DNA from 3 places in the Paenibacillus sp. FSL R7-0333 genome. Region 3 is predicted to be linked to each of the others. Evidence: riboswitches for the same ligand, from Rfam matches in the RefSeq annotation. Region 3 holds a riboswitch; each other region holds the start of a gene.
What was found. A riboswitch is a leader RNA that binds a small molecule or an ion and turns the genes downstream of it on or off. The one in region 3 is predicted to bind cyclic di-GMP.

Region 1 (6,866 bases), 4.5 Mb from region 3:
GATTTATGAAGATTTTTCTTTGATCTCCTCCAGGGTATCCAGCAGCACATTAAAGGCCGAAATCACCCGGGGGGCACCGACGCAAGGCGTCAGATGCAGCAGCACACCCTTGATCTGCTCGACGGTCATGCCAACGCGGAGCGCCATTACATAATGAACCCCCAGCTGTTCATATTGTCCCATCGTAATCAGCGACGAGATCACCGCGATCTCCTTCCAGTCAGAGCCAATCGTGGTCCGCTGAAAAATATCGCCATAGGCATTGCCCATGATATATTCGGCTAATTCCGGAAAATGCTCTTTGATCGGAGCCAGGGCCTTGGCCCCATAATCTCCTGAGAGATCAGTGAAATGATCGAGTCCGCTGTTCATGTTCTTGTTCACGATATGTCCTCCTGATAGTAGGTTAAAAAAGGTGTGCGGATACGGCTTCCTTACGTAAGATCCAGCGTGCGGTGGGCCGTAGGAGGCATTTCATCACGGTCAGTCAGCAGCTCAATGACAGCTGCCTTGTTAAGTGCCACAGCTTCGCGGATTGCGGCAGCGAACTCCTCCTGCGTCTCGCAGCGGAAGCCGGCTGCACCCAGCGATTCGGCGAATTTCACGGCATCCATCGGAACCTCGAAGATCGTACCGTCAATCCGGCCGGTCGTTTTCTCCATACCCTTAAGCGCCATATCCAGCTGCTTATTGTTCACCACAATGAAAATCACCGGAATGTCCTTGCAAACGGCTGTGTTTATTTCAGTTCCGAGCATCATAAAACAGCCGTCACCGGTAATGCAGAAGACTGTCTCTCCGGGAGAAGCCGTCTTGGCGCCGATCGCCATGCCAATTGAATTGCCCATGCAAGCAAAGTAGGCATCGAATATGAAGCTGCCGGGCCTGCGGACATTGAACCATTTCACAGCATTGAACCCGTGGCTGCCGTCATCTACAAAAACGCTGCTGTTGTAAGGAATCAAGTCGCTCATCGTGCTCATTACCGAAGCCAGAGAGAGTCCCGCCAGCACGGGCAACTCGTCATTGTAAGCATTGGAGATTGTGATTTCATGCCTGGTGACCGTAGAGGGGTCCAGCTTCTGAAGATACAGTGCCAGGTTGTCCCTTAAGTCCCCGCCGACAGCGATGGTGGATGAGGACAGTATTTTGCCGACAAAGGTTGGATCTACATCGAACTGGATCAGCTGCTGCGGATGATTCTCCGGCTTCAGGTTGCAGATGGTCATGTCGCTCAGACGAGAGCCCAGAACAATGAACAGGTCGCTGTTGTTCAGCAATTCATCGCCGTGCGAGGAGCCGCCAACGCCGACAGGACCGTGGTAGAGCGGGTGATCATAAGCTATTGCACCTTTGCCGCCTGGAGAGGTGACTACAGGAATGTTGAAGGTTTCGGCCAGCTGAACCAGTTCCTGATGGGCACCTGAGCGGTTGACGCCTTTACCGGCAATGATCAGCGGCCTAGCGGATTGATTAATCGCCGAGATGACCCGGTCATAGTTCTGATAACTGACTAGTCCCTCGCGTTCCGGCAGAACAATCCGGCATTCCGCGAGCCGCTCTGTCTGCACATCAAACGGAATGCAGAGATGGACTGGGCCTTTTTGGTCACCGAGGGCGATGGATAGGGCATGGTTGAAAATCGTGCTGAAGTGATCGCCGCGTTCAACGAGCTTGCTGAAGAGGGTGGCCGGCCGGAACATATCCGCCAAATCAGCCAGGTAGGAAGTGGAATCCTGACATTGGGGAATGCCCAGCTCCTTGATGGACTGATGTCCGGTGATGAAGAGGACGGGAAGATTATTGGCCTTGGCATGCGCTGCTGCGGTGAGCAGATTCGTTCCCCCCGGACCGGAGGTGCCGAAGGCTACCCCGAGACTGCCGGTCTTCAGAGCATAACCGCCGGCGGCGAAGCCGGAGCTGGATTCGTGCCGGCCGGGGATGAACTCTATACCGTAGTCAACCATTTTCAAAGCGATGGGGCAAATAGACTTGCCTATGATTCCAAAAGAATGAGTGACTCCCAGATTGCGTAATGCTTCCGCCATATAATCTGCAACTGTCTTCAGAACATCCACCCCGCAAGTTGTTATTTGTATACGTCAGCAATAGAAAACCTGTACTCACCATTGGAGCACAGGTCTGTTGCACGAATCACCATAATCAAACGCGAAACCTAAGGCGTTCACAGTTTTTCAGCAACCTGGCTGTCATGATCCCACTTCAGAAATGAGACTGTAGATCCATGGCTTTGCGTCATTCCCTTTCGGTGAATTTTGCCGGTATGCGGTTATAAATGAATTTGTGGAGAATTTTCCTTTACAATATATTCCTTGCTCCTCTTTTGTCAATAACCCCTGTGAGAAGAAACTCGGAATTTGGCGAATATTCAGGAGTGAAAATGGCTAAATATTTGGATTTTCAAACTTTTGAAAATGGTTGTCCCTGGAAGACTAAAGTCTTAAAATGCAAATGGCCATTTAGGTTGATTAATGTGGGAAGTGAGCACAAAGACTCATTACATTCCTGATTTACTGCAAAACATTAAGAATTCACTAGATATACAGCATTACAAATTTCGGTGATAGGACTTAAGTAATAGTGATGTGAGATGTTAGCTTATAGACAAGCTATGACAATAGAACGACTATAGTAAAGAAGTGCAAAGCACGGTTTTTACCCTTATGCACAATTTCAACAATTTGTGAATATTACATAACAATCTTTGTTTTGCCCAAAAAAAGAGACACCTCCCGCAGAAAATTCCGCAGGCGTGTCTCTTTGTGCTGAGGTTAAAATTTGAAAATATGAATCGTTTTTTGTAGGTTGAAGACCGCGGAGGTCATCTTCTCTGTCTCCTCAGCTACGGATTGAAGAGCATGAATCTGTTCGTTCATCGCTGCGGATACCTCTTCCGTCCCTGCGGCGGTCTCCTGGGTGATGGCTGAGATATTCTCGATCGCCCCGGAGATCTTGAGCGCGCTCTCCAGCATAAGGTCACTCTCTGCGGAAAAGGAGGCAATCTGCTCGGTTATGTATTGGACACTATGCACAATTTGAGCAAAAATGTTGGCTGTCTCCGTAATCATCTCATTCTGCACCTGGACTACCTCTTCATTGATGGCGATGTTATCGATAGCCTGCTTGATATCCGCTTCGATGCTGCGTACCAGACCGAACACCTCTTTGGTTGAAGCGGTGGATTCCTCGGCCAGCTTGCGGACCTCCTGGGCAACAACGGCGAACCCGCGGCCATGCTCGCCTGCACGGGCGGCTTCAATAGAAGCATTGAGCGACAGCAGATTGGTCTGTTCAGCAATTTCGGTAATCGTCTTGGTAATCATCGTAATGCCTCGTGCGTTATGCGATAGGGCTTCGATAGTATCCGCCACCTTCTGGGTAGCCTGGATGTTCTTGCGCATGCCTTCGGCTTGGGTATCCACCGATTGCCGTCCCTGTTCTACCAATTCCAGCGTATGTACAGATCTTTTATTCATTTCCTTGGTGGAATTCGTATAATTGGAGACTTTGATTTCGATATCCTTGATCGATTCGGTCATATCAGCGATATCCACCGAGATTTCGTTAGCACCGAGAGCCAGTTCATTGGAGGAGGAGGCCACCTGCGCCATGACAAACTTCAGGTTCTGATTCTTGTCTTCAATCCCGCGGCTGGCGTCCATAACCTGACGGGTAATCTGTGAAGCATCGGTGAGGATTTTTTTGAGCTTGTCAATCATGGTGTTGAAGGAGCGGCTGATGTCGCCCATGGAGCCATTCTCGTCGGCACGGCTGGTGAAGTCGCCTTTGGCAATCGTGTGCGTCACATTGGAGATATCCTCAAATGAAGATGTAAGCGTTCTCTCAATGAAGCGCGCAAGCGGGTAAGTCAGCGCTGCCAGGACGGCGACAAGAATAATGCCGATGAGCAGCCTGTCCATGAGGATTAGCGTGATTAAGACAGGGACAGCGAATAAAGCGGCAACCAGGTAACATCCGGTGACGATTTTTTGTTTCAACGGCAGCTTGTTCATCCAGTCCATAATGTAAAGTCCCCCTATAAATAATAATGTGTATTGTAATATTATAGGGGATACTAGTGCATTTGGTCTATTATTAAAAATCGTATAATGCTGCCGCTTCACGCAGAGCCGCAGCAACCGTATCCGCAAGCTCAGGCGGTGCTGTCACCTTGATGCCCTGACCCAGGGACAGGACGATCCGGCACGCAGACTCCGGCGTGTTGAACTCGGCCTCGGCCCTGATCCAGCCCGGGGCCTCAGAAGGCTCCTGGTGCAACAGGGCGACGTATCGCTCCTTCTGCAGCTCCTTCATCGTTTGCTCTCTTACAAGAAGGCTGGAGGGGTACCTGGGCAAGGCAGACTTGAATGCGGCGGTGGAGGTCTCCCAGTACTCAGACAGGTGGAAATCCTCCGGCTGCTCAAAAGACTCATCTGTGACTTTGGCCTCAGTGATTCTGGAGACCCTGTAGGTCCGCAGCTCGCTGTCATGCCCTGCGACCAAGTACCAGACTCCGCGCTTGACTACCAGCCCCAGCGGTGCAACCAGCCGCTCGGCAGTGTCCTCCCCGCGCATATAGGTGATTCTCACCTTGCGGTTCTCCCATAAGGCTCCCTGCAAAGCGGACAGGCAGGGATAGGTCTCCCCGGAAGGATGCCACCCGGCTCCGTCGATGTGAATCCGCTGGCTGAGGAAGCTGAAGGGGGTGACGGGCTGTCTGGTAGCGACGGCTTGCAGCTTGCGGGCCGCCGAGGAGAACTCCTCCTGAATGCCCAAAGCGTGCAGAATCGCCGGATCAGCGGGCACCAGCAGCGCGGCAATCTCCTTGGTGTTCATTCCGGTCAGGGAATTCCTGTAGCCTTCGGCCAGCTTCCAGCCGCCTTCCCGGCCGCGCTCCGCCAGCACGGGGATGCCGGAGAAGCTTAGTGCCTCCATATCCCGGAAGATTGTACGTTCGGATACCTCCAGCGTTTGCGCCAGCTCTTTGGAGCTGATTTTCCCGCGGCTCTGTAAGAGTTGAACGATAGTGATCAGGCGATCCGCTCTCATTCTGCAACCTCCCTTGAATGTATTATTTATATATGTCAATGGTTGTCATGTATAAGGTATATATTAGACAAGAGTACGGATTAGCGCAAATGATCTATCTAATCCGGGCATGATAGATGAAAGGGAGCGGATCAAATGACAAATCTGCAAGGGAAAGTGGCATTGGTAACAGGCGGGAGCAGGGGAGCGGGCAGAGGCATTGCACTGGAGCTGGCGAAGGCTGGTGCCTATGTATACATTACGGGCAGGAATGCCGGTATGCCGCAGGAGGGACAGGCAAGAACGCTTGAAGGGGTGCTGGCTGAGATCCGCCGCTCAGGCGGGGACGGAGCTGTGATCCGCTGTGATCATACCAATGACAGCGAGACAGAGGCTGTAATCCGGCAGATTAGCGCAGAGCAGGGCAGACTGGATATTCTGGTCAATAACGTCTGGGGCGGCAATACTCTCCCTATCGGGAATGAACCGTTCTGGGAGCAGCCGGTGCAGCATTGGGATCATATGTTCACTGCCGGTGTGAGGGCGCAGCTAATGACTAATTATTATGCTGTACCCCTGATGCGCAGGGAAGGAGCGGGGGCGGGTAAATTAATCGTCCATACGACCTTCTGGGACGAGTACAAGTACACGGGGAACTTCTATTATGATCTGTCCAAAAATGCACTGGTGCGCATGGCCTACGGATTATCCCTAGAAGTGGCTGCGGATGGCATCGCGGTGATTCCCGTCTCTCCCGGCTGGATGCGGACCGAGCTGGTCCTGGACAGCTTCGGCACAGATGAGGAGCACTGGCAGGAGGAGGAGGGGCTTCAGACCACTGAATCAACCGCTTATATCGGACGGGCAGTTGCAGCGCTTGCTGCTGATCCTGAAGTGATATCCATGACTGGTACTCCCCAGAAGGTAGGGGACCTGGCACGGAAATATGGCTTTACGGACACCGATGGCCGGCAGGTGCCAGCTTACCGGATTTCATAGTATAACGCAAAAACACTCTTTGGAAGTGCGCGGCCTGGGGCCTGCACTCCCGAAGAGTGTTTTATTGTGAAGAAATAAGAATTAGAGCAGAATGATCTCCTCAGCGGTGTTGATCTCCGGCAGTCCGGCCAGCTTCACCAGGACCTCCTTCGGCACACCCTTATCAACGGTCAGGAGCATAATGGCAGCTCCGCCGATGATCGTACGGCCAACCTGCATGGATGCGATATTGACGCCGTTCTCGCCAAGCAGGGTGCCGACGAGTCCGATGATACCCGGTTTGTCATTATGCGAGATCACAACCTGATGGCCTTCTGGAGCAATATCGACCGGGAACTTGTTGACCTTAACAATCCGTTCGCCATAGCCCTGCAGCAGGGTACCGGCGACCAGACGCTCTTCATCATGCTCAGCCTTGAGTGTTACCGTGATGAGGTTGGTGAAGCCTTTGGTTTTGGAAGCCTTGGTCACCACTACATTCACATCACGGGTCTTCGCCAGATGCATCGAGTTGACGATGTTCACATCTCCGGCAAAGTGGCGGGTGAGCACACCTTTGACGACATAGCGGGTGAGCGGCTGGGTATCCACATCCGAGAGATCACCGGCATATTCCACATGGATCTCGCGGATCGCTCCGTCCGTAATCTGCGTAGCGAAGCTGCCCAGCTTCTCGCCGAGGGTGAAGTACGGCTGCAGCTTACTCATCACGCTAGGTGCAACCGGCGGAATGTTTACCGCGTTGATGAACGGTTCGTTGCGCAGGATATGGAGGACCTGCTCGGATACATCGATGGCTACGTTCTCCTGGGCTTCAA
Region 2 (6,866 bases), 1.7 Mb from region 3:
GGCTCTGCGCAGGGCGACAACGGTCAAGCGTACACGCGATGAGAATATCCGTAATGAGCTTGATTTGCGCGGAGCGAACCTGGAGGAGGCGATAATGGAGACGGACCGCTTCATCGACGAAGCTTTTCTCGGCAATTTGGGGCAGATCTCTATTATCCACGGCAAGGGGACGGGAGTCCTGCGGACAGGAATACAGGAATACCTCCGCAAGCACAAGCATGTCAAAAGCTATCGGCTCGGGAACTACAATGAAGGCGGCGCGGGTGTGACGGTAGCTGAACTGGAGTAGCGCCCATAGTCCGGCAGGGAAGAGGGAAAAGTGTGCAGGATAATATTGATCTTTTGCTGGAACATCCGCTGGGGGCGCTGCTAGGCTACTTCACTGTCGCCATATTGGGGCTGGTCGTATTCCTGTCCTTCTTCGAAATGGTGACGAAATACAACTGCTGGGAAGAGATCCGCAAGGGGAATGTGGCCGTAGCCATGGCAACCGGAGGCAAAATCTTCGGAATCTGCAACATCTTACGCTTCAGCATTGAAGCGGGGGCATCCATCTATGAGACGATGAAATGGTCGGTTGTAGGCTTTTTGCTGCTGCTGCTGGCTTACTTCCTGTTCGAGTTTTTTACTCCGGTCTTTTCAATTGATGAAGAGATTGCTGCGGATAACCGGGCCGTAGGACTGACAGCTATGCTGCTCTCCATATCCTTGTCCTATGTTATCGGCGCGGCCATATTCTGAATAGGGGGCAGGAATGATGAAGATTCTGGTTCGGATTTTGTTTATTTCCGCCCTGGCTTTTCTAGCGGCCGGCATTATATATTTAATGGTGAATTGAATTGAATGAGAGTAACGAAGGAGATTATACAGATGGAGACAACAGTTTGCCCATGGTGCCATACCGAGATTGTATGGGATGAGGAGTTTGGCCCCGAGGATACCTGTCCTCATTGCAACAACGAGCTGAGCGGCTACCGCACAGTGACGATAGGTGCAGAGGATCTGGAGGATGAAGAGCCGGATACACAGGAAGCTTCCGGGGAGGAAGAGATCAGCGACGATAATTTGTGGGATGACGACGACAAGGATAGCGTGGTGCCTGTATGGGGTACGCTGGGCCAGTTCGGCGATGACTATGATCTGAAACGTTATGAGGACAAGGTCTCCGCTATTCTGGCTGCCCAGCTGGAAGCGCCGGAATGTCCGCAATGCCATGAGCTGATGCTTCACTCCGGTACGCAGCAGGTGGACGGGTTCACCCCGGCAACGCCGGAAGCGCTAGGCGGTGCAGCTGTGCTGAAGCCTCCTTTTGCGCTGAATCTGTACGTCTGTCCTTCCTGCTTCCATGTGCAGCACAGCCTGGCGCAGGAAGACCGCATCCAGCTTGTCCGCAATCTCAGCACCTCAGCCGAATAAAGATCGGATTCATGCTTTCCCTGCCGTCTGGACATGATATTGAAAGATGAAGTGTCTAAGGACGAGCAGGGAGGGTTAAGCATGAGAGGTTCAGAACGGGGACAAGCGGCGCTGCTTCTGGCTGTAGGCGGGCTATACCTTCTGGCTACAGTGCTTGCAGGAACGTTCCTCAACGTATATCTGTGGAAAAGCCGGCAGAACTTCGCCATGATCGGCTGGTTCACCGTGGCCCAGCAGCTTGCCGTGGGTCTCAGCTTTTGGCTGGGCGGCAAGTGGGTGAAAGAGCGTAACAAAATGAATGCCCTACGGCTGGGAATTGCCGTATCGGGCTTTTTTTATTTGCTGGTGCTGTGGCTGCGGGGCGACGCGATTCATTACATTTGGCCGCTGGGCGGGGTCCTCGGGCTATCCATCGGGCTGTACTGGCTGGCGTTCAATATTGTTTTCTTCGAGATTACGGATGCCAAGAACCGCGATTACTATAACGGGTGGATGGGCCTGCTCGGTTCCCTGACGGGAATAGCCGGACCCTGGGTCTCCGGCTGGATGATCTCCCGTTGGCAAGGCGGACAAGGCTACCGCATGGTATTCATACTGTCGCTCTGTATCTATGGGGTTGCTGCTGTGCTCAGCTTCGGCCTGCGCAAGCGGCCGCTCGGCGAAGCCTATCTCTGGCTGGAGCCCTGGCGCGAGCTTACCCGCAGACGCAGCTCTTGGCGTCCAGTGGCGGCAGCGCTAGTGTTCCAGGGCATCCGGGAAGGCGTATTCTCCTTCCTCATCGGTCTGCTCGTTTATATTGCAGCACAGGAGGAGAGCAAGCTGGGACAGTTCGCCCTGCTGACCTCCGCCGTCTCCCTGATCAGCTATTATGCGGCCGGCAGATGGTTCAAGCCCCGTGCCCGGCTCGGCGGTATGCTGGCAGGCAGTCTGCTGCTCATCGCCTTCCTGCTTCCGCTGCTGTGGAAGGTGAACTTTACCACCCTACTAATCATGGGAATCGGGACCTCGCTCTGCCTGCCGCTCTATATGCTGCCGATGCTGTCCACCAGCTTCGACCTGATGGGCTTGTCCGAGGAGAGCGCCGGCAAACGTGTGGAGCTGGTAGTGCTCAGGGAGCTTAGCCTGATGAGCGGCCGCCTCCTCGGCCTGCTGATCTTCATCGCCGTACTGTCGCTGGACCAGTCCCCGCAGACGATTACTCTGCTCATGCTGCTGCTGGGTGCCGCGCCGCTGGGGAGCTGGGTGGTGGTGCGGGGGTTGCTGAATTGGAATGTTCACAAAAATAACAATATTATATGATTCAAATATAGGGTATTATTGCCAAGGTAAGTACAGATTGTAATTGAATTGAATTACACATGATTTCTCTTGAATTAACCATTAGAACTAAAAAGGCAAACCTGTACGAAAGTCAGGGACGCAAAGCCACGGGCCTTATCACAGGGAGGGGGACACCCCTCTGTGAATGGCAGCCGGGCCGCTCTTTCCGGTGGTTTTTTTGCGCCCTTTTTTAAATGATTTTTTAATTGAGCGGAGGTCTTTTATGACAAATAGGAAAAGCTTGATATGTAAGGTACTGTGTTTTATTATTCTGGCTCAATTTCTCGCCCCTTTTATGGAATTCTCAGGGATGAAAATTTCCGCACAGGACAGTATGCTCAAAATCCGGTTTCAGCCCGCTGAAACTCCCGTACAGGAAGGGGAGCTTGCAGATTCTGGAGCCGTTTTTAGCGTCAAAAACCAATACTCCTACGGCTGGAACATAGATCATACTGATGCAACCGTCTCAAGAGATACATACGACGACTCCAGCATAAGCAGCCTGACACGAATCCATCCGGATGGGAAGTGGGAAATTGCGCTAGACAATGGTACTTATGAAGTCTCAGTAACCGTAGGTGACTCTGTATACAGCAGCAACAATTCACTTGCCGTAGAGAATGTCAAATTGATGGAGGGACTGTCTCTTGAAGCAGGGCAGTATAAAACGATCAAGAAGAAGGTTGCTGTTGAAGATGGAAGACTGACTTTAAGTCAAATCAATGCTACTGGAATTGAGACTGCTCTAAATAGCATAGATATTTCATTGGTGAATACATACACTCCCACTTTGATCCCGCCTCAAATCCGCCTGCCTTTTGAACCCAATAAGGTTGCCGGAGACAAAGTTCTTCTGTCTGGAAGTATGACCAATATACATAACGCTCCGCCGTTTATCAGGGTAAATGGTCTGCAGGGAGAGATCTCCCGGCATATCCGCGAACAAATAGAATCCATCGGACAACAAATACAGCAGGTTAGCAAAAATGCAGTGGCAATAAGAAATGCTGATATTGAAACGATTCAAAGCTCTATCCGCTCAAACAGCAACAAGCCTGCAATAATAGCAGTTGGGCAGATGAATCTAGAATCGAGTGTTACGTTCGGAAGTGAAGAACAGCCTGTCATCTTAATCGCAGATGGCATCAATACGAACCGGAGTCTGAATATAACAGTTTACGGATCGTTAATCCTTCATGGAGGATTAAATGCAAATACGGAGTTGAATGTTAATGTTATCAACCCTGCGCAGGATGTGAATCTTGGTGACCTATGGGTACAGGGAACCGTGCATCTAAATAATAACTCTAATGTTCATGTAGATAATGAGCTGTTTGCCGGTTCTTTGGTTTACAACAACGGCTCTCTGGATCTATCGGCGAAACGGGTATTAGTACAGGGCAACATGAACATCAATACTCTGGTAACTATGAATGTTGATGAGGAAATGTCTGTAGGAGAAGTGGTATCCAATAACTCAAGGGCAGAACTTAATGTAGCCCAGGGAGATCTATTCGTCCGGGACAATGTCAGTATAAATAATCATTTGAATATCAACACAGGCGGATTATTTGCAGTTGGCGGTAATGTCATCTCGAATCAAAGACCTGTAATTCACACGGGGAATGAGCAAGCAGGACGTACATTATTGAAGTATGTTCTGTCAGGCCTTAAGGCTGAGTATTACAGCAATAATGATTTCACGGGCAAGAAGGCCGTGAAAGTAGATGAATCTATTTCTTTGGCTGGCCAACCTGTTCTGGGTGTGCCGGGAATAGCGGACCAGCGCTTCTCCGTTAGATGGACTGGGCAGATTCAACCTAACTATACTGACCAATATACTTTCTCGGTTAAAACGTCAGGTGGAGTCAGACTTTGGGTGAATGATCAGCTCCTGGTCGATGCCTGGACAGCGAAGCAGCATGTGGAGCAAGGCACGATCCAGCTTGAAGCCGGTAAAAAATATGACCTGAAGATGGAATACGCTAATGATATAGGGAATCCTCAGGCCAGCTTATTCTGGGAGAGCGGGCAGCAGATTCGTGAAGTGGTGCCCTCTGTATCTTTAAGACCTTTTTCTATACCTGCAGTAAATGCAAGTGCAACAGACTCAGCCATTACACTGGGCTGGCCTTCTCTGTTCAATGCGGACGGATATGAGGTGGAATTTGATAAGGAGGTTACCGTCCTCGGCAGTGAACCTGATTTTACCAAGGAGGAGCTTAGTCCGGGAACCGAACATTTCTATCGTATTCGGGCAATCAGTGGCGACATCAAAGGGGAGTGGTCAATAACTTCTTCTTATTGGACCTTACCGGCTGCACCACTGAATATTCAAATGAATGCAACAAGCCATACGATTACTCTTGAATGGGAGCCGGTAACCGGGGCCACCAGTTATGAAATAGAGGTTAATAACAGCACAAAGAATATAGGACCGGTGCTAACTTACCAGGAGAATGATCTGAATCCGAACATGCCCAAAGTATTCCGTATCCGGGCGGTGAACAGCAGCGGAGCAGGAGCATGGAGCGAAGTGGTTACGAAGACTACTCTGGTTGGAGTCCCCTCCAAGCTGCAGGGAACAGCAGACGAGCGGTCTGTTCATCTGAACTGGGATGCTGTATCAGGGGCTGCCTCGTATGATTTGGAGATAGACGGAACCCTTAGTAATAGCATCATGGATCATTCGTATATACATGACAACCTGCAATCTAACAGCGAGCACAGTTATCGTGTACGTGCTAAGAATGATGATGGAATCAGTGAATGGAGCGATCCCATTACAGTGTACACTTCGCCTGGAGTTCCCCAGAACCTTATAGCGCAAGTCGAAGGAACCTCAGTTCATGTGACCTGGGATAAAGTGGCCGGGGCCACAGGATATGACATCGAGGTAGATGGGGACGTGCTGGATAATGAAATGAAGCTTGAATTCACTCATTCACAGCTCCCGTTGAATTCAGAGCATACCTACAGAGTGCGGGCCAAGAATGAGAACAGAGTCGGAAGCTGGACCCAAACAATTGTTTATTCTACTCATGCGGGAGTTCCTAATAATATTCAGACTACAGCGAATAGCAACGAAATCACCATAACGTGGGACATAGTTGCAGGTGCCCTGAGTTACGATATTGAACTGGATGGGACAACGATTCGCAACATTTCGGATAACCTCTACATCCACAAGAAGCTGGCACCCTTCTCCACGCACAAATATAGAGTAAGAGCTGTTAATGCGGCAGGAGCAGCCGAATGGAGCGGATACGTAACTGCAACCACGACCTTCGGCAAACCATCTAATCTGAAGGCATTAGCCAAGAATACAAGTATTGAACTTACGTGGGACAAGGTAGAGAGTGCGACTGGCTATGATCTCCTGGTAGATGGCGAGGTTCTGAATAATGAAGAATCGTTATCCTATAAGCATACTGAATTGGAACCCTATTCCTGGCATAATTATCGGGTCAGAGCGAAGCAGGGAAGCTTTCTTGGAGAATGGAGCGAACCTCTGACGATTTCAACAGTGCTCGGGATTCCGGGAAATGTAAAGACGGAGACCAAGAGCAATCAAATCCGATTATCCTGGGATTCAGTTAAGGGTGCTACCGGCTACGAAATTGAAGCGGACGGTACAATTATTGACAATGGCAGCAAGATGGCTTTCACGCATACCGGTTTGTTGCCTAACACTAAGCACAATTATCGGATACGGGCCAAGAACACTCAGGCCGTCAGCGATTGGAGTGAATGGACTACCATTGTTACTGGTGTTACAGCACCAGAGGTGCCTAAGAATCTTAGAGGTGAAGTGACGGTGAATTCCGTTCAGCTTGCCTGGGATTCCGTGAATGACGCGTCCAGCTATGATTTGGAGATAGATGGACAAGTCGTTTCAAATTCCAACCAGTTGGAATACAAACACAGCGGACTTGAGCCCAATACAATGCACGCTTATCGCGTTCGGGCTAAGAATGCAGGAGCGACGAGCGACTGGTCAGAGATTTTGAAGAAAACAACGACTCCTGCAGTAACAATCAAGCCGGAAAAGGATACTCAGCTCAATTTTGTAATGATCATCCCTTATAAAAGTGACAAGTCTGAGCGCAGAGTTACGGTCACGTATAATG
Region 3 (6,866 bases):
ATCACAGCCGTTGTCATCTCCAAAGCCTCCGGCGGCGAGCCCTCCTTCTTCGGCTACCAGATCAAGACGGTATTATCCGGCTCCATGGAGCCCGGCATCCAGACCGGTTCCATTGTGGCCATTAAGCCGGGCGGGGACATGACCCGATTCCAGAAGGGCGATGTGATCACTTTTCTGAATCCCGATAACATTCTGATTACCCACCGCGTGGTCGATGCCGAGCTGAACAGTGCTCTGGGGGAAGCCAGCTACACCACCAAGGGCGACAATAATGATTCAGCCGACACCGCAGCCGTCAGTTCCACGAATGTGGTCGGTGAGTACACCGGCGTGACCGTCCCCTATGTGGGCTATGCCATGAGCTTCGCAGTCTCCAAAGCCGGAAGCGTAGTGCTGATGATTATTCCCGGACTGCTCCTGCTTCTCTACGCGCTGTATTCTTCCTGGAAGGCCGTTGCAGCACTGGAAAAGAAGAATGCCCCGTCATCCGCAGCCAGCAGCGGCGGGCCGGATACTCTGACTGACCTCGTACAATGATCAATTGTTCTCTCCCGTTTACGAAACGCGGAGCCACAATACAGCTTGCCGGAAGCACCGGCTATGCACAAAGCAGACTCAAAAGAGAGGGATGAACAAATGAACGTCAAAAAAACATTAGGTCTCGGCGTTGTATCGGCAGCATTAGGCTTAACCCTGGTCGGCGGAGGCACCTTCGCTTACTTCAGCAGCACTTCTACTTCCTCAGCTTCTTTTAACAACGGAACCCTATCATTACAATCTGATCCCTCCGTCATTGTTAATCTCAGCAATCTCAAGCCGGGCGATACCGTCTTACGGGACTTCAAGCTCAAAAATGACGGGACGCTCAATATTCCCAAAGTGGTACTGCGCACCTCATCGGCCATTACAGACGCCCAGGGAGACAACGGCTCCCATAATTTCAAGGATGATATTATTGTGACCTTCCTCGTGAACAAGGATAAGAAAGAATCGCCGCTCCTGGTCATCTCGCTGGCCGATCTGGAGCAGGAGAGTCCCGATCTGGTGGCCCGGGGAATTCTCGGAGCGATCTTAGGCGGAGAGAAGTCCGGCATCAAAGCCGGCACGTCGGATAACCTGACCATCCAGTTCGCCTTCAAGGAGACCCTCCAGCCGCAGAACTATTATCAGGGCGACACGCTTGCACTGACTCTGAATTTCGAAGCCAACCAGGAAAAAGGCACGCTCAAATAATTCCACAAAAACAAACCATTCGAGGAGGAAATAAATGATGGGTATCAAAAAAACATTGGGTCTTGGCGTAGCATCGGCAGCACTGGGCTTGTCTTTAATCGGCGGGGGCACCTTCGCTTACTTCAGCTCCACAGCTACCAGCACGGCAACCTTCGCAGCGGGTACGCTGAAGCTCGGCTCTTCCTTCAATACTCCGGTAGCGCTGACGAATCTGAAGCCGGGAGACTACACCGTCCGCACCTTCACCCTGTCCAATGACGGGACACTGGATATCAAATTCCTTAAGCTTGCCACCACTTACACCGTGACCGATGCCAAGGGCGATAACGCGGGCCAGGATCTCGGAGACCACTTCAAGGTCAAGCTCCTGGATAATACGTACACCGGCGGTTCACTAAGCGGTCATGTGCTGTCCGAGATCTCCCTGAAGGATCTGAAAAACACCCCCAGCTACGATCTCGTAGCAGCAGGTGTACTGCCAGGCGGGATTGCCGCCGCCGGGTCCAAGACCTTCAAGATCGCCTTCGAATTCGTAGACAACACGCTCGATCAGAACATTTTCCAGGGTGACGGCTTAGCGCTGAACTGGACCTTCGATGCTCTTCAAGGAGTGGGAGAAGCCAAGTAGCTCAGGGGCCAGCCTATACAAATGAACATGGCTTTGCCGTCCTTTATTAGGAAGGCAGCGTTTCAGCAATCCATCAAGACGGCATATCCTCCCCCATCCGGGCGGGTATGCCGTTTCTTTTTCCCCGCTGCCGGGTTCAAGGATTTTTGTCCGTTTTGCGGATTTTTGTTATACTGACAAGAGAAAACGGCTTTGCCGGCCTTTGAACGGGCGGTACCGTTTCAACGAGAAAGATAAGGAGAATGTATAGCGCGAAGCATATAACTTCTTATTTTTCACCAAAAAAAGTACGGAGGGCGTTGTAATCGTGTCAGATACTATGGGAAGCCGCATCCACAAACTCCGGCTGGAGAAGGGCTATTCGTTATCCGAGCTTGCCGATAAGGCTGATGTGGCGAAATCATACCTCAGTAATGTGGAACGGAACATTCAATCCAACCCCTCCATTCAATTCATCGAAAAAATCGCTGACGCGCTTCAGGTATCCATTCATGCACTGTTGTATGGCGGACTGGCAGAGACGGAAGAACAGGCTCTGGACGGGGAATGGTTCCGGCTTGTTCAGGAGGCCATGGCCTCCGGTATAAGCAAACGCGAATTCAAGGAATTCCTCGATTACCAGAAATGGCGCATGGAACAAAAGGACAACTAGACGAGCATTATATGCCACAGGAAGACTCCGCACAGCAGGGAGGCCGACTTCGGCGAAGGCAGCCTTTCAAGCGGCATACAGAAAAGGCACAGCGTACCGGACGCTGTGCCTTTTCTGTATGTATCCGAACAATGATGACCGCCCTTACATCGCCTGGAGCGCCTTCTCACTTAGAAACCGGCGGATATCCTCCGCCGCGATCCCCGCCTGCTTGGCAGACATCAGCAAGTGCACCCATTCTAAATCCAGATCTACTGCCTGCAGCTCGTCATTCCCCTGGTTGGACATATCCAAGAAATCTCCTCCTAGAATTTTCGCGTCCCCAGGCAGTCCGGCCATCATAGTAGTATTGCTACTTTGTAGTATTTCTACTTTAGATCCGAGACTTTGTGCCCCTGTCTTTCGGCAGGTTTACCTTTTACTGGACCCTTTCCATCATGAAAGGATCTGGCAAGAATCGATGAAACCGTTCTCCGCAATAACATTATACAAGATCATATGCAATTAGTGTGTCGTTTTCTGGAATTTTTTTATGAAAAAATGTGAGGAAACTTAGCTGAAATTGCCAGCGGCTTGTATAAATATTTCCAGTTCCAAGTTCAAACACTAGCTAATAGTTTAATTATACTAAAGGGAACCCCATCCGCCCCGACTTACCGCTTCACGCAACATCGTATAGAGACAATTACCCATTTGTATGTATAACGGGCTGTTATATGTGTTTTTTCTATTTATGATAGTTCCGTATGAATACTGTAATGAATCATGCCAAATTGCGAACGGATTGACCGAAAGTATGAATTGATTACCCCGCCGGAAAGTAGCACAATAAGGTGAGAATGAAACCGCAAACATTTGCAGCTCCGCCAAGTGGCACACTGGATGCCTCGCGTGGAGTTTATCCGTTAGGAGGACCTATTCATGGCAGTCAAAGAGCCCTATAACGACACAGTATGGAGCAAATACTACGGCCCCAACCTGGGCTACATCCAAGAAAGATATGAGCAATTTGTCAAGGACCCCTCTTCTGTTGAACAGCATTACCGCGATCTCTTCACCGTATCCGGCCCCCCTCCACTGGCACCCGATGCCGAGAGGGCTCCAAGGCCTGCCGTATCAGCAGATGCCGAGTGGCTCAAGAAGGCTGTCAAGGCCTCGAAGCTGATCGCCAATATTCGAATATATGGCCATATGGCCGCAGACATTGACCCGCTGGAGCGCAGCACGAACCCGATGGCCAAATGGCTGGAGCTGGAGACCTACGAGCTTACCCGCGAGGATCTTAATGCCCTGCCCGCTTCGCTGATTTGGGATAATGCCCCTGCGGATGTGCATACCGCGATGGATGCCGTCCACAGAATGCGCCAGGCCTATACACAGACCATTGCTTATGAATTCGGGCATGTGCATGATGAACGCGAGCTGCGCTGGCTCAACAGCCAGGCGGAATCGATGACCTCCCCGGCTCCGCTGAATAATACAGAACGCAAAGAGCTGCTGAAGCGGCTGGTTCAGGTGGAGCATTTCGAGACCTTCCTGCACAAGACCTTCGTCGGCCAAAAGCGCTTCAGCCTGGAGGGCAATGATGCCCTTGTGCCGATGCTGGATGAGATTGTGCGGGCTGCCGCGCATGACGGCGCAGAGCATATCCTGATGGGTATGGCCCACCGCGGAAGACTTAATGTGCTGGCCCATATTCTGGGCAAGCCTTATGATATTATTTTCTCAGAGTTCCATCATTCGCCGAACAAAGAGCTGTTCCCTTCAGAAGGCTCCATGGGCGTGACCTACGGCTGGAGCGGTGATGTGAAGTACCATCTCGGGGCTGACCGTGCCGTCCGCGAAGGCGAGACCGTACGTACCCGGATCACGCTGGCCAATAACCCGAGCCATCTTGAATTCGTCAATCCTGTAGTCGAGGGCTTCACACGCGCCGCACAGGAAGAACGCAACGCTCCGGGACTGCCTAAGCTGAACACAAGCAAGGCTATGGCTGTGCTGATGCACGGCGATGCAGCCTTCCCTGGCGAAGGTATTGTCGCTGAGACGCTTAATATCGGCAAATTGCAGGGTTATCAGAATGGCGGTACCGTGCATATTATCGTCAATAACCGGATCGGCTTCACCACAGAGAGCGAGGATTCCCGCTCCACCCATTATGCCAGCGACCTGGCCAAAGGGTATGAGATTCCGGTCGTGCATGTCAATGCCGATGACCCGGAAGCCTGTATTGCCGCAGTCCGTCTGGCCAGCGCTTACCGCCATATGTTCAAGAAGGACTTCCTGATTGATCTGATCGGCTACCGGCGCCACGGACATAATGAAATGGATGATCCCGAGACGACCCAGCCGATTGTGTACGGCAAGGTGCGGAACCACCCTACTGTGTACCGCGCTTATGCAGAACGCCTGGAGCGCGAGAAGGTAATCACAGCCGATGATCTGAAGAACATGATTGCCGAGGCGGAGAGCGTCCTCCAGCAGGCCTTCGATCAGATGAAGGAAGGCAAGCAGAAGAATGCGGAGTCCAAAACCGCCGTCGCGCTGGATAACAGCAGTCCCCAGCAGCGTCCGACAGCCTTCCCTCTGGCCGGTCTGCAGGAGATTAACCGCGAGCTGCTGCGCGTACCGGCAGGCTTCAAGGTCTATCCGAAGCTGGAACGGATTCTTCAGCGCCGCAAGGATGCGCTGAATGACGGAGAGCGGGTAGACTGGGCGCTGGCAGAGACACTGGCCTTCGCTACCATCCTGAAGGATGGCACGCCGATCCGCCTCAGCGGACAGGATTCACAGCGCGGCACCTTCGCCCACCGCCATCTGGTGCTGCATGACAGCGAGAACGGCGAACTCTATTCTCCGCTGCATCAGCTGAGTGATTCCGGCGCTTCCTTCGGCGTCTACAACAGTCCGCTGTCCGAGGCCTCTGTCCTCGGCTTCGAATATGGTTATAACGTGTTCGCACCGGAGACCTTCGTCATCTGGGAGGCTCAATATGGCGACTTCGCCAATGCCGCTCAGGTCATTATCGACCAGTTCATTTCCGCCGGCCGTGCCAAGTGGACGCAGCGCAGCAATCTGACGATCCTGCTGCCTCATGGCTATGAAGGCCAAGGACCAGAGCACTCCAGCGGCCGAATGGAACGGTTCCTCCAGCTCTCCGCCGAGGAGAACTGGACTGTAGCCAACCTGACCAGCGCTGCGCAGTATTTCCATCTGCTCCGCCGTCAGGCCGCGCTCTGCGGACAACCGGATGCCCGGCCGCTGGTGATCATGGCGCCGAAGAGCCTGATCCGTAACACGCGCAGCACCTCAGCCGGAGCGGACCTCGCTTCGGGCACCTTCCAGCCGGTTCTTCCCGAGCCGCTGCTCGGCAGTAAGCCGGAAGCCGTGAAGCGCCTCGTGGTATGCAGCGGCAAGGTGGCCATCGACTTGCAGACGGAGCTGGAGGCAACGCGCGGACAGGACTTCTCCTGGCTGCACATTTTGCGCATGGAACAGCTCTATCCGTTCCCGGAACGCGAGCTTGGCGCTCACCTTAGCAGCTTCAGCTCTCTGGAGGAGATCGTCTGGGTGCAGGAAGAACCGAAGAATATGGGCGGGTGGACGTATGCCGAATCCCGGCTGCGCGCCATCGCACCGCAGAAGGTCACTGTCCAGTATATCGGCCGTCCGGACCGTTCCAGTCCGGCCAGCGGCTACGCAGATGTCCACAGCTTCGAGCAGCGGCGCATTGTCCGGGAAGCCCTGAAATTGAATGCTGCAGTGCAAGCACCTGTACCGTCTTCCTGAGCACAGCAAGGCGGTCATCCGATATCACGCACACCACTATATTTGGGGAGGTACGGCCTGTGTCCGAGATAAAAGTACCCGATTTGGGCGAATCGATTTCCGAAGGAACGATCTACAAATGGCTGGTTAAAGAAGGCGACACTGTCGGCCAGGGAGATGTGCTTGCCGAGCTTGAGACCGACAAGGTCAATCTCGAGATCAGTGCGGAGGAGGACGGCGTCATCTCCTCCATCCTGCGCCAGGCGGGCGAGAACGTTGCCGTTGGCGAAGCCATCGGCATCATCGGCAGCGCCGCCGGGGCAGGTGCTGCCAGCGGGGGCAAGCCTGCAGCAGATAATGCACTGCAGAGCGGCAGCGCGCCTGCTGCTGCCGCAAGTGCCGCAGCGGCTGAACCGGCCGCTGCGGTAACGGCTCCAGCCGCCGCCGAAGGTGCGGCGGCAGGCACTGCGGCCCTGGCTTCGCCGGGGGCGCGCAAGCTGGCGCGGGAGCGGGGCATCGACCTCGGCGAGGTCAGTGCCCGCGACCCTATCGGCCGGATCGGTCAGGCCGATGTGGATGGTCATG

Region 1: another riboswitch for cyclic di-GMP. It lies ahead of MKY86_RS19330 (thiamine pyrophosphate-binding protein); the one in region 3 lies ahead of MKY86_RS00360 (anti-repressor SinI family protein).
Region 2: another riboswitch for cyclic di-GMP. It lies ahead of MKY86_RS07240 (fibronectin type III domain-containing protein); the one in region 3 lies ahead of MKY86_RS00360 (anti-repressor SinI family protein).

Annotation. Positions count from the first base shown of each region.
Region 1 is NZ_JBBOBZ010000001.1:4,552,513-4,559,378, reverse strand. It holds gene MKY86_RS19335 (carboxymuconolactone decarboxylase family protein) at 4-384, opposite strand; gene MKY86_RS19330 (thiamine pyrophosphate-binding protein) at 435-2,048, opposite strand; cyclic di-GMP riboswitch class I at 2,195-2,291, opposite strand; gene MKY86_RS19325 (methyl-accepting chemotaxis protein) at 2,793-4,043, opposite strand; gene MKY86_RS19320 (helix-turn-helix transcriptional regulator) at 4,117-5,070, opposite strand; gene MKY86_RS19315 (SDR family NAD(P)-dependent oxidoreductase) at 5,206-6,048, shown strand; gene serA (phosphoglycerate dehydrogenase) at 6,130-6,866, opposite strand, start outside.
Region 2 is NZ_JBBOBZ010000001.1:1,757,478-1,764,343, forward strand. It holds gene MKY86_RS07220 (endonuclease MutS2) at 1-289, shown strand, start outside; gene MKY86_RS07225 (DUF350 domain-containing protein) at 322-741, shown strand; gene MKY86_RS07230 (hypothetical protein) at 871-1,416, shown strand; gene MKY86_RS07235 (MFS transporter) at 1,498-2,715, shown strand; cyclic di-GMP riboswitch class I at 2,800-2,901, shown strand; gene MKY86_RS07240 (fibronectin type III domain-containing protein) at 2,882-6,866, shown strand, end outside.
Region 3 is NZ_JBBOBZ010000001.1:88,994-95,859, reverse strand. It holds gene sipW (signal peptidase I SipW) at 1-537, shown strand, start outside; gene MKY86_RS00375 (TasA family protein) at 637-1,233, shown strand; gene MKY86_RS00370 (TasA family protein) at 1,271-1,861, shown strand; gene MKY86_RS00365 (helix-turn-helix domain-containing protein) at 2,181-2,513, shown strand; gene MKY86_RS00360 (anti-repressor SinI family protein) at 2,658-2,801, opposite strand; cyclic di-GMP riboswitch class I at 2,836-2,939, opposite strand; gene MKY86_RS00355 (2-oxoglutarate dehydrogenase E1 component) at 3,435-6,302, shown strand; gene odhB (2-oxoglutarate dehydrogenase complex dihydrolipoyllysine-residue succinyltransferase) at 6,362-6,866, shown strand, end outside.